3 regions of the Paenibacillus sp. FSL K6-3182 genome follow, and region 1 is predicted to be linked to each of the others. Evidence: riboswitches for the same ligand, from Rfam matches in the RefSeq annotation. Region 1 holds a riboswitch; each other region holds the start of a gene.
What was found. Region 1 has a riboswitch for cyclic di-GMP ahead of MHH56_RS00455 (transglutaminase-like domain-containing protein). Riboswitches for the same ligand answer to the same signal wherever they lie in the genome.
Positions count from the first base shown of each region.

Region 2: linked by a shared signal. The riboswitch ahead of MHH56_RS13020 (methyl-accepting chemotaxis protein) and the one ahead of MHH56_RS00455 (transglutaminase-like domain-containing protein) in region 1 are both predicted to bind cyclic di-GMP.
Region 3: linked by a shared signal. The riboswitch ahead of MHH56_RS08655 (anti-repressor SinI family protein) and the one ahead of MHH56_RS00455 (transglutaminase-like domain-containing protein) in region 1 are both predicted to bind cyclic di-GMP.

Region 1 covers NZ_CP150265.1:91,933-96,396, reverse strand. Annotated here, with positions in the region: tRNA gene MHH56_RS00470 (tRNA-Ala) at 1-58, opposite strand, end outside; tRNA gene MHH56_RS00465 (tRNA-Ile) at 96-172, opposite strand; rRNA gene MHH56_RS00460 (16S ribosomal RNA) at 289-1,844, opposite strand; gene MHH56_RS00455 (transglutaminase-like domain-containing protein) at 2,162-2,971, opposite strand; cyclic di-GMP riboswitch class I at 2,984-3,062, opposite strand; cyclic di-GMP riboswitch class I at 3,114-3,192, opposite strand; gene lysS (lysine--tRNA ligase) at 3,362-4,464, opposite strand, start outside.
Region 2 covers NZ_CP150265.1:3,044,208-3,048,671, forward strand. Annotated here, with positions in the region: gene MHH56_RS13015 (DUF1836 domain-containing protein) at 159-929, shown strand; cyclic di-GMP riboswitch class I at 1,002-1,086, shown strand; gene MHH56_RS13020 (methyl-accepting chemotaxis protein) at 1,172-2,929, shown strand; gene MHH56_RS13025 (HSP90 family protein) at 3,093-4,464, shown strand, end outside.
Region 3 covers NZ_CP150265.1:1,992,243-1,996,706, forward strand. Annotated here, with positions in the region: gene MHH56_RS08645 (beta-1,6-N-acetylglucosaminyltransferase) at 1-73, shown strand, start outside; gene galE (UDP-glucose 4-epimerase GalE) at 146-1,192, shown strand; cyclic di-GMP riboswitch class II at 1,391-1,472, shown strand; gene MHH56_RS08655 (anti-repressor SinI family protein) at 1,491-1,652, shown strand; gene MHH56_RS08660 (helix-turn-helix domain-containing protein) at 1,667-1,999, opposite strand; gene MHH56_RS08665 (asparagine synthase-related protein) at 2,330-4,267, shown strand; gene MHH56_RS08670 (paeninodin family lasso peptide) at 4,361-4,464, shown strand, end outside.

The sequences.
Region 1 (4,464 bases):
TCGAACCGCTGACCTCCTGCTTGCAAGGCAGGCGCTCTCCCAGCTGAGCTATGGCCCCAAATTTAGTATGGGTACCGACTTCTCAGAGTCGATAATGGTGGGCCTTAGTGGACTCGAACCACCGACCTCACCCTTATCAGGGGTGCGCTCTAACCAGCTGAGCTAAAGGCCCATAGGTATTCCCTTTGGACTTCCTTTGAAAGATGATTAATCTTTCAAAACTGACAACGAGTAAGCGATAAACTGCCAAGTTTATCCGAACCTCATCGGGTTCGGGTATTTCCTTAGAAAGGAGGTGATCCAGCCGCACCTTCCGATACGGCTACCTTGTTACGACTTCACCCCAATCATCTACCCCACCTTCGACGGCTAGCTCCCTTGCGGGTTACCCCACCGGCTTCGGGTGTTGTAAACTCTCGTGGTGTGACGGGCGGTGTGTACAAGACCCGGGAACGTATTCACCGCGGCATGCTGATCCGCGATTACTAGCAATTCCGACTTCATGCAGGCGAGTTGCAGCCTGCAATCCGAACTGAGACCGACTTTGATAGGATTGGCTCCACCTCGCGGTTTCGCTTCCCGTTGTATCGGCCATTGTAGTACGTGTGTAGCCCAGGTCATAAGGGGCATGATGATTTGACGTCATCCCCACCTTCCTCCGGTTTGTCACCGGCAGTCATCCTAGAGTGCCCACCATAATGTGCTGGCAACTAAGATCAAGGGTTGCGCTCGTTGCGGGACTTAACCCAACATCTCACGACACGAGCTGACGACAACCATGCACCACCTGTCTCCTCTGTCCCGAAGGAAAGCCCTATCTCTAGGACGGTCAGAGGGATGTCAAGACCTGGTAAGGTTCTTCGCGTTGCTTCGAATTAAACCACATACTCCACTGCTTGTGCGGGTCCCCGTCAATTCCTTTGAGTTTCAGTCTTGCGACCGTACTCCCCAGGCGGAATGCTTAATGTGTTAACTTCGGCACCAAGGGTATTGAAACCCCTAACACCTAGCATTCATCGTTTACGGCGTGGACTACCAGGGTATCTAATCCTGTTTGCTCCCCACGCTTTCGCGCCTCAGCGTCAGTTACAGCCCAGAAAGTCGCCTTCGCCACTGGTGTTCCTCCACATCTCTACGCATTTCACCGCTACACGTGGAATTCCACTTTCCTCTTCTGTACTCAAGCTTTGCAGTTTCCCTTGCGACTTGGGGTTGAGCCCCAAGTTTAAACAACAGACTTACAAGGCCGCCTGCGCGCGCTTTACGCCCAATAATTCCGGACAACGCTTGCCCCCTACGTATTACCGCGGCTGCTGGCACGTAGTTAGCCGGGGCTTTCTTCTCAGGTACCGTCACCTTGGGAGCAGTTACTCTCCCAAGCATTCTTCCCTGGCAACAGAGCTTTACGATCCGAAAACCTTCATCACTCACGCGGCGTTGCTCCGTCAGACTTTCGTCCATTGCGGAAGATTCCCTACTGCTGCCTCCCGTAGGAGTCTGGGCCGTGTCTCAGTCCCAGTGTGGCCGATCACCCTCTCAGGTCGGCTACGCATCGTCGCCTTGGTGAGCCGTTACCTCACCAACTAGCTAATGCGCCGCGGGTCCATCTGTAAGTGATAGATTGCTCCATCTTTCCCGATTCAGTCATGCGACCATATCGCGTATCCGGTATTAGCATTCGTTTCCGAATGTTATCCCAGTCTTATAGGCAGGTTACCCACGTGTTACTCACCCGTCCGCCGCTAAGTATCAGAGGTGCAAGCACCTCATCAACTCCGCTCGACTTGCATGTATTAGGCACGCCGCCAGCGTTCGTCCTGAGCCAGGATCAAACTCTCCAAATTGATGTTTGACTTGCTCATTACTTTTTTATCGCTTTTTTCGCTTATCCCGAAGGATTTGCGAGGCAGTTATTACTCGTTGTTCAGTTTTCAAAGAGCAATCTTTTCTCTCTTGTCGACCGTGTATCTCGTTGGCGACCTAGATAATATATCATAGGCGTATATAGCATTGCAAGTGTTTTTTTCATTATTTACGAGAAAGTTTTCAACACTCCTATTTGCCTTCTAATTGCGTAATCGTTGCTTCGCTTCCTCCTCACCTATATTGAAGAAAGACATAAAAAAACGAGCTCTGCGATTTCCGCAAGCTCGTATGACTTCTAATATGTTTTTGTAACTGTATATTGAGCTGCATCCTTGATAAGCTCATACTTTTTCTTGCCCTTCTTTAGACCCGCATCAACTGTCGTATCAATCGTAACCCATTTCCCATCCAAGTACACTTCGTTCCAAGCATGATAAACATCCACATAAGTAGATTGTCCCATCAAGAGCTTCGTAGGGATATCCACGCTCCGCAGCATTGCCGCAAACAATGAAGCGTATCCGTAGCAGATATCCTTTCTCGATTTAAATGTGCGATCAATATTGGGGAGGTAATCAACTGACAGATTAGCAGCTAATTGATTATCATAACTTACATTCGTAATAATATACTCGTAGATTGCCTTTACTTTCTCCATATCCGTTTTTTTATTGCTCGCTAATTCTTTTGCCTTGACGATGGCGCTGCTCGCATTCGACCAGTCAATGTTCTGGATGGAATTCAAGTACAAAACCTTGTTGTCTTTCAAATCAAGCGTCACGGTTTCTTTCTTCGCCAGTTTGTATTTGTTTCCTGTTGTATTCTCTAGAACAGATATTGTATATTCGCCATTGCCAAGCTGCAATGGAAACTTCTCAGCTGTTTTTCCGCTAGTTAGATTATATGTATAATTTGATGCGCCTTTTGCGATCATAAGCTTCGTTTTCACTTTAGTGCTCACTGTATATTGTACGGAGACAACACCTTTATCTAAATTCCCCGTATTGAGCCAATCAGAAGAGTCCGCTTCATTTGCCTGAACGACCGTTACATGGATGGATGCAAAAAGAACAAAAGCTGCGATGACTAACATAAATTTACGCATGAATATACTCCCTTCGGTAGCTGGCTGCCATCTTACGGAAGGCCCTTTAGCTTTGCGTCCCTACCTTTCGATAGGTTTGCCATTATCGTGTGAAGCGCTATGTGATGAATTTCCCCTATACAAACAAAAAAAAGCCTGTTCATTCGGTAGCTGGCTGCCATCTTACGGAAGGCCCTTTAGCTTTGCGTCCCTACCTTTCGATAGGTTTGCCGTTATCGTGTAGCGCTTTATTAGTTCTATTCTACCATATGAATCTAGCAAATCAATAGATTGTACTACAATATCAATCATAATTTGAATGTTTTTAAGGATTGTTGTTGCAAATTCTCGATATTAGAAAAAAAAGAACCTTATGGCTTCTAAAAGCCATAAGGTTCCTTGGTCTCTTTCTTATTCAGCAGAACGCTGATCTCTCATATGAGGGAACAACAGTACATCACGAATAGATGGAGCATCTGTTAGAAGCATGATCAATCGGTCGATACCGATTCCTAGTCCGCCAGTTGGCGGCATGCCGTATTCCAGAGCGCGGATAAAGTCTTCATCCATCTCATGCGCCTCGTCATTTCCATGCTCACGCTCAACAAGCTGCGACTCGAAACGCTCACGCTGATCGATCGGATCGTTAAGCTCCGTAAATGCATTAGCATGCTCACGTGCTACGATGAATAGCTCAAAACGATCGGTGAAGCGTGGATCTGCTTCGCTCTTCTTAGCAAGCGGCGAAATAGCAACCGGATGTCCTGTAACAAAGGTTGGCTGAATAAGCGTGTGCTCACCGAACTGTTCAAAGAAAGCGTTGAGAATATGACCAAATGTCATATGCGGATCAACGGCAACTTTGTGTTCTTTCGCCAACCGATGGGCTTCCTCGTCGCTCATTTCCACGCCGAAATCTACGCCAGTCGTTTCTTTGACAAGCTCAACCATGCTGACGCGACGCCACTGAGGTGTCAAATCAATCTCTTGGCCTTGATAAGTGATTTTCGTTGTTCCAAGAACCTCTTGCGCAATATGTGCGATGACATTCTCTGTCAATGCCATAATATCCTTGTAATCAGCATAAGCCTCGTAAAGCTCAATCATTGTAAACTCTGGATTGTGGCGAGTCGAAATCCCCTCATTCCGGTATACACGGCCGATCTCATATACTTTCTCCAATCCGCCTACAATCAGTCGCTTCAAATGAAGTTCGATTGCAATACGCATGTAGAGCTGCATGTCCAGCGCATTATGATGCGTTTCGAAAGGGCGTGCTGCAGCACCGCCTGCAATGGAATGCAGTGTTGGTGTTTCTACTTCTAAATACCCGCGGGAATCTAGGTAGCGACGCATGGATTGAATGATTTTGGAACGAGTAATAAAGGTTTGTTGGACGTCGGGATTCACGATAAGGTCAACATAACGCTGACGATAACGAAGCTCTACGTCTTTCAAGCCATGATATTTATCAGGCAATGGAAGAAGCGACTTTGTCAAAACTTCAATATCAC
Region 2 (4,464 bases), 3.0 Mb from region 1:
TAACAGCCTTATACGCGCTTTAAAAGCGATTTAACGAGAATGAAAGGCTTATTCTCATTGATTTTCGAGCCTTTACAAGCGTCATTCTCCGGCATATGATGAGTTCATATGAACTTGTAATATAGGAATGCAAGACGAATGTGCGAGGAGGAAGCGAGATGGAGTCCTTTACGCTTACTCGAAAAGAGATGGCTTGCTTGCTGCTGGCTCTGGACGGAAAGTATAATTTGAAGCCACTGCAAGTGCTGCAAGCCGCATGGACCAAAACGCATCAATGTGATTTGGAGAAAGGCACGGGACTGCCTGCATTTATGTCTACGCTGCTGCCTCCAATTATTGAAAAGCTCATTAAAGGAAATGAGATTAAAGGCTTTTCACTACATGAAATTGCTGCGTTGGGCCAATTAATCGAATATTCGAATCTGTCGATTACCTCCATGCAAAACTGGGTAAAGCGAGATTTCAAACCTTATTTCGATTGTCCGAAAGCTGGGAAAAAATATTCTCTAAACCAAGCTGCGTTATTATTTATTATTGATGATTTAAAGTCAAATCTTGATTTTGAATCCATACGCAAGCTTTTTGAGATCGTATTCAAGAAACCAGAGGATGAAGCAGACGATTTAGTTGGGCCTATTGAATTATATGCATCTTATACTAGTATGTTTGAGGAGCTAGATGCGAATAACGATCAACTGCTCGACATTTCCGGTCATCTGAAGGAAAATCCGCATCAAGATTTATTGACAGAGCATGTCATTCGCTCTTCAGCGAATCAATTTGCAAGCAGATTGCCGAATTTAACAGAAAAACAATGGGAAGCGGTGCGAAATATTTTGCTCGTTGCGGTTATTTCCATCCAAACCTCCTATTTTCATTCGTTAGCAAGGCGTTATTGCAATGCAACCTTATTTTTAGCCACAGAATAAATATGGTTCAAGGGATGACAAACTCACTAAATAGTCCTATACTGGTTTAAGTTGTAAACTACAAAATAGACAAACTGAAAAAGGCAAACTTGTTGAAAGACAAGGACGCAAAGTTATGGGCCTAAGGTGTACGCACTATGGCTGCCAGACCGCCGGAAGGATAATAAGCTAACTGAGCTGTCCGCCTCCTGTGGCTGGATAGCTTTTTTTGTTTTCAGGAGACAGAGGAGAGAGCAAGCAGGATGGTTTTTAAGGATATGATAGAGAGAGCAAAAATACTGTTTAAGAAATTGAGTTTGAAGAAAATAACGAGCAAATTATTGCTTGTTACCGCAATCATCACACTATTTAATGTAGGCTCGGGCGTTTTGATTTATTTTCAAAATCATTCAGTAGCAACCTCAGTCGAAGGTTCAGAGGAATTGCAGCGTGCTGAACGCAATTATCAAGGTATATCGAATAGGCTGCTGAAAGTGATGCTTCTAATGGTAGATGCCATTGAAAATGGCAAAAGCGATGCAACGCTGATCATGAAGGATTTGGAAACGATGCCTGCCAACATCGATGAGTTGGAGAAACAGCTTATCGATATGGATAAGAAATATCCGCCTGCAACGGAAGATGGTCCTTATTATGCGAATCAAGTTAATGTTCTTAAGCTAGCATTAGATAACTTGAAAGTGACGAATACAGACGTGAGTGGATTATCATCAGATGAGAAATCGCTCCGCATAAGCAATCTAATAAGCGTATATACCGTCATTCTAAGTTATTCCAACGATACAATGCACGAGCGTTTGACCGCAGACGCTAACGCGACGCAGAGGCTTCTCGATAAAGACATATCCAGTGCGAACCTTATTGTGCTTATAAATGTCATTTTGCTAGCTATTCTTCCTGCTATTATGATTTTTGTCATCTCACAATCGATTAGAACAGGACTTGTAGGCATTACAAAAAGAATTAAGCAGTATGGCAATAATGATTTTACAAGTCAAGAAAAACTCGTTCGCTCTGACGAATTTGGCGATCTTGACCACGCTTTGGCTAATATGGGCGATCAGCTGCGAGAAACGATTAAAGCTACGCTTGAAGTGAGCGAATCTGTGCTCCACATCTCGAATAATATGGATAATATGATTGGTATTAATCGAAAAGCATCAGAGGATGTAAATGGCCAAGTGGAGCTGGGCAGAAAAGTGTTGCTGTCGCAGTATGACGATGCTTCATCCATTTCGGCAGTTACGGAAGAAATCTCAGCAAGCTCTCAGCAAATTGCTGCGTCGAGTGAATACATAAACAATGATATGCAAAATATGAAGCAATCATCTCATAACGGCACGCAGCAGATGGCTGGCGTGGTCTCGATGGTAAATGAAACAGTAGACCAGTTCTCAAAGCTAACTGAAGCTTTCGAAACGATGAATGAACGATATAACAATGTAGCTAAGTTTTTGAACGGCATTCAGGATTTGAACACACAGACGAATTTGTTGTCACTGAACGCATCCATTGAATCGGCAAGAGCGGGTGAGCATGGCAGAGGGTTCGCAGTAGTCGCTGATGAGATCCGCAAGTTGTCCAGTCAGACCGATATGATCTCGAAGCAGATCACGAAGGAGCTGACACTCATACAGAGCGATGTGGCAGCAAGCAGCCGCACGATCGGCAGCTTCGCGAATGTTATTAACACGACGCGTCAAGCATCTGAAACCGCAAGCAGCACATTCCAAGCATTGGAATCACAAAGCAGCATGCTGTCAGATCAAGTGAGCGAGATTTCTACGGCAATTAGTGAAATTACAACAGGCATGTCTCATATCGTGTCTGCAGTAGACAAGCTATTGACTACGTCTTCAGAAGTGAATGGGAAAATGGAACATATGAGCGAGCTTTCAGTTAAGCAAAATGATATTTCCGATGATTTGCGCACGCTTGCGGAGAAGCTTTCACTTTCCTCGCAGGATTTGAAGGAGAAAGCATCTGTTTTCAAAGTATAAGCAACACAAAATGATAATCGTGTGAGGCAGGCAGCATCCATAGGTTTGGGGTGCTGCCTGCCTCTTTGTGCAAATAAAGAAGGATAAGCGAGTATAATGCCGAATCAATGAATGGAATAGACCAATACAAAACAGATCCACTATGGGAGACAGGATGAGCGAAATGAACTTTCAAGTTAATTTACAAGGGATGATCGAGCTTCTCTCAAAGCATTTATATTCGAGCCCAGGCGTATTCATTAGGGAATTACTACAAAATGGCGTTGATGCGATAACGGCACGCAAACGGCTTGGACATCGTTTTGATGCACGCGTAACAGTTGAAATTTACGGTTCTCGAACGATTGCCGTTCACGATAATGGGATAGGCCTGTCCGAATCCGAAATCCAGCTTTTTTTGGCTCAAATCGGAAGTACCTCCAAGCGTGACGAAATGGATTCAGCAGACGACTATATTGGACAATTTGGCGTGGGTTTGCTGTCCTGCTTCGTAGTGAGCGGCGAAATCGTTGTTATTACCCGCTCCGCTCTAGAAGGCGATACTTTAGAATGGCGCGGGCGGCCAGACGGCACGTACACGATTCGCAAGCTTGAGAAGGATGCTCCAATCGGAACAACCGTGTTTTTGACATGCAAGGAGGGTTACGAGGATTATTACGAATGGGATCGTGTGATGGAGTTAATGAGCCATTATGGTCAGTTCCTACCTGTTCCGATTCATTTGTCCGAAGGGAAAACAGATATTAGGATTAACGAGGAAACTCCTCCGTGGTCCATGAATAGCAGTGATGCGCTCACCTATGGCGAAGATCACTTGTATCAAACCTTCTTGGATGCCATACCTTTAAAATCAGTAATTGGTGAGCTTGAGGGTGTCGCTTATATTCTTCCTTATGCTGTAAGCTTGCAAGCCGAGAAAAAACATAAGGTATATATGAAACGTATGCTGCTTTCCGATCAAGTTAACAATATGCTTCCGGATTGGGCTTTTTTTGTTACGTGTATCATGAATACGAATGGACTTCGACCAACGGCTTCTCGGGAGTCATTTATGGAAAATGAGCTTTTTCATACCGTAAAGGATGAAATTGGCGAAAACATTAAACAGCATATGATTCAGCTTTCAGAATCAAATCCTGTACTATTCGGGAAAATTATTGTTATTCATTCTGCTTCCATTAAAGCGATGGCTGCCGAAGATGATGAGCTTTATCGATTGTTTATCCCTTTCTTGTCGTTTGAGACTTCATTTGGCATGATGAAGATGAGCGAAATATTGGAACAGAACAAACGGATCGTTGTATCTTCAACACTTGATGAATTCCGCCAAGTGGCTCGCGTTGCCAAAGCGCAAAATGTGATGGTTATTAACGGCGGTTATGTCCATGATTTTGAACTTGTACGCAAGCTGCCTGCGCTGGATGAGGATATCGAGGCGTTAGTTCTAGATCCGATTAATTTCTCGAACGTCTTCCAATCCATAACTCCCGCGGAGCATAAAAGCATTCTTTCCTTTCTGGAGCTCTCGGATCAGC
Region 3 (4,464 bases), 1.9 Mb from region 1:
CTTTGCGAGAAAATTCGATGAAAGAGAAGATGTAGCAATGATAAATTATTACAGCGAAAAGGTATGCATGTGAGCTTAGCATCGGAGAGGTATTTTTTTTGATTTATTTGTTCTTTATTAAGAATTATTGAGAGGGGTAAATAAAATGGCAATCTTAGTAACAGGCGGAGCGGGGTACATAGGCAGTCATACTTGCATTGAGCTTCTTGAAGCGGGATATGAATTAGTGGTTGTTGATAATTTTTCTAATAGCAGCTATATCGCTTTAGAAAGGGTAAAAGAGATTACAAATAAATCCTTTACCTTTTATCAAATGGATCTTATGGATCAAAAGGGACTCGAGCATGTATTTTCGAATCATGCTATTGATGCCGTTATTCACTTCGCCGGGTTAAAGGCTGTCGGAGAGTCTGTACAAATGCCTTTATCTTATTATCATACCAATATAACGAGCACATTAATTCTTTGTGGAGTCATGAAGAAATTTGGTGTTCAGAAATTAGTATTTAGTTCCTCGGCTACTGTTTATGGACGGCCCGAACATGTTCCGATTATTGAGGACTCACCGCTCTCAGCAACAAATCCATATGGCCGGACTAAGCTCATGCTAGAACAAATTTTACTGGATTTAGCTAGTTCAGATAACAGCTGGGGAATAACGATCCTGAGGTATTTCAACCCTATTGGCGCCCATAAAAGTGGTCGAATTGGAGAAAATCCAAATGGAGTGCCAAACAACTTAATGCCTTACATATCGCAGGTAGCTGTTGGCAAGCTTAAGCAGTTACATGTGTTTGGAAATGATTATCCAACTGTGGATGGCACTGGAGTGAGAGACTACATTCATGTAGTAGATCTAGCAAAGGGGCATGTAAAGGCACTGGAAAACATGAGTAGAAAATCAAATGTGAATATATATAATCTTGGCACTGGAAATGGCTACAGTGTGTTAGAGATGATTGCAGCCTTCGAGAAGGTAACTGGGCAAAGCATTCCATACGAGGTCGTTAACCGCAGACCTGGCGATATTGCTGTTTGTTATGCAGATACGTTGAAGGCAAATGTAGAATTGAATTGGTTTGCAACAAAAGGAATAGAAGAAATGTGCAGCGATACGTGGAGATGGCAATTTTCAAATCCGAATGGATATGAAGAAGATACACTGTTGAAATCTGAACTTGCAGCAAAATAATATACCGGATAGCTCTGTTAATGAAGCAACATTTTAGAGCTCCTAATTTGATCTAGCGGGCTCTATTTCCTTCCCCCGCTCCCTTTAACAATCGTTAAATAAATTCGACAAAAAATGTAATTATCTTTCATTTTTGTGAGACAGGAAGCGACAGCATACGCAATTAGAGTGATTTATAATACATCTATAAACGAATGACAAGCATAGGGAGACGTTGAAATGCGTTTAGTATCTGGGCACCTTAAACGCATGGAGTCAGTGGTGCAACCGTCCCAAATTGAATGGGGGACATGGGAAAATGGTACTTACAAAATCAGAGGATAATCAGGATTTAGATATGGAATGGGTAGCATTAATCATGAATGCACGTTCTTTGGGGTTTAGCAAGGAAGATGTTAGAAAGGTATTACTATGTCTTGAAGAAAGCAAGAAAGATGATATACAAGAAACAGCCGTATAAAAGAAAATAAAGCGCTACTCGCGCTTTATTTTCCATTTATTGAATTCTAAAAATTCTTTAAATTGATCTTTGCTTACGCCAGAAGCCATTGCTTCTCGAACTAGATCGGCCCACTCGGTGTCTAGATTGCTTGTTTTACGATCATTATTTTCATCGCTATTTAAAAATTCTTCAACCGTTACGTTTAATACTGCGCCTACCTTTTCGAGAAATTGAATCGAAGGATTTTGCTGGAGCCCTCGTTCAATAGAGCTTAAGTAAGATTTTGCGACGCCTGCCCGTTGCGACAACTCCGTTAGGGATAGGCCTTTTCTCTTGCGCAGCATCTGAATACGTTCTCCGATCATAGCAAACTCCCCCGTTATCTCTTCGTTGTAGACTAACACTATTATAACGAATAATTCTTAATTGCGAAAGCTTGTAAGTTTTAACGAATAAAAAATAAAATGACGTCTAAATTAGAAAAAAATAAGGTTAAACCCATTTCGAAATGTTGTTCTTATAAAAGAACGATGTTTCGTTTTATTTTGTGATATTTTGGTGAAAAAACGATTGACAACGTCCGTTTTCAAGTGTATTATTCAAATATGTTCTTTATTAAGAACTAAAAGACATTCAATGATGCTCGCATCTCGTTCGATTGAAGAACACGCTGGCTATCTAAATCGGAGGCACGAATGAGCGCAATAGCAGTCGTTTATGAAGTTGATCAGACAGCCCATGTGTTAGATCAGGGGAATAGACTGATGCAGCAATTATCGCGGTTTCCTTGCAATACAGCTCAAGCATGGAATAAGAACAATGTGTTTGTTGGATGCCATAATCAATGGATTACACCAGAGTCTGTCGGGGAATGCAATCCCTATTATGATTCAGAAAGACGTTTAGTCATAAGTGCCGATGCAATTATAGATAACCGTAATGAATTATTTGAATCACTAAACGTACACCTTGATCGTAGAATGCAAATGACTGATGCAGAGCTCATTTTACTCTCCTATGCAAAATGGGGTGTTGAATCACCCAAGTATCTAATCGGTGATTTTGCTTTTGTAATATGGGATGAAAGAGAGCAAAGAGTATTTGCTGCTAGAGATTTTTCTGGTTGCAGAACTTTGTATTATCACTGGAATGGAAATCGGTTAGCGATGTGTACGACGATGAAACCACTGTTAGAGCTGCCAGATGTTCATAAACGTCTGAATGAGCAATGGATGGCACAGTTTTTAGCTATCAGCACAGTAATTGATGTTGTTGACGTTACACAAAATGTGTATAAGGATATTTTGCAATTGCCGCCATCTCATTGCATGACATTGGTTAATGGTCAAGTAAAGGTCATGCGATATTTTAAGCTAACGGCAAATAAGAAACTTCGCTTCAAAACGGACGAACAATATGTTGAAGCATTCAGGGATGTATTTCAACAGTCAGTAAATGCACGATTGCGCACTTACAAACAAATAGGTTCACAATTAAGTGGGGGGTTGGATTCAGGAGCAGTAGTTAGTTTTGCAGTTAAAGCCCTTCGTCCAATAAATAAAGAAATACATACATTCAGTTATGTTCCTCCAAGCGATTTTGACGATTATACCTCTCGTCAAACGATTGCTAATGAATCACCCTATATTAATTCAACTGTCCAGTATGTTGGTGGGTTTCAAGCGAACTATCTTGACTTTAAAGATAGAAATTCGTTTTCAGATATTGATCCATTTCTGGAGACATTAGAAATGCCTTATAAATTTTTTGAGAACTCTTTTTGGATAAGAGGCATATTCGAACAAGCTGCGGCGAAAGACATTGGCATATTACTAACAGGTGCGCGAGGTAACTTGTCCATTTCTTGGGGTGATGCCCTCGAAAACTACTCTCGTCTCTTAAAACGTTTCAGATGGATTCATTTACATAACGAAGTAAAGGCATTTAGCAGAAATATGGGGACTGGGCGTGGACGAGTATTTTCTGTTTTGAGTAAAATGGCTTTTCCAGCACTTAGCAGATTACATATCAATCAAGAGCCTTCTATTGGACCTATTATAAATAGCGATTTTGCAACGAAAACTAAAGTTTTTGATCAACTTCGCGAGCATGGAATGGACCAGACAGGTTGGCTAGTCGAGCAGAACATTTATAAAATAAGAAGAGAACATTTTGAGAATCCATTATACTGGAATGCTACCAATACAGTTACATCAAAATTTTCGTTACCTAATGCTTTATGGAGTCGTGATCCGTCAAATGATAGTAGAGTTATCCAGTTTTGCTTATCGGTACCAGAGGATCAATATGTTCATAAGGGATTAGATCGAGCTCTTATTCGAAGAGCAACTGAAAATTATTTACCGGATGACGTAAGGCTCAACCAGCGTGTTCGCGGCGTTCAGGGTTTGGATTGGCTTCATCGTATAAGACCAGATTGGCATTTGTTTATCGAAGAGGCAGAGTCTATGAGCAAAGATGATAGAATGATGTCTCTTGTAGATGGCAACCTGGTTAAAGGAGCATTGTTACGTTTTAAAAAAAAGGCGGATTCAAATCTAGCAGAGGATGAAGGTTTGCGAGCCCTTATGAGAAGTGTAATTGTGTATCGATTCCTTAAACGACATTTTTAACCATCTACTCATAGCATCACTCTAATTTACTAGGAAAGCTAGATTGGTTTCATGGATACAAAAGTGATAAACATCATTAAGGAGGTGATACATATGTCAAAGAAGCAATGGATCAAGCCAGAACTACAAGTTCTGGAAGTCAAAATGACTGAAGCTAGTCCTAAAGTGGGTACTCGTTTGGATGCAACATTCCCAAC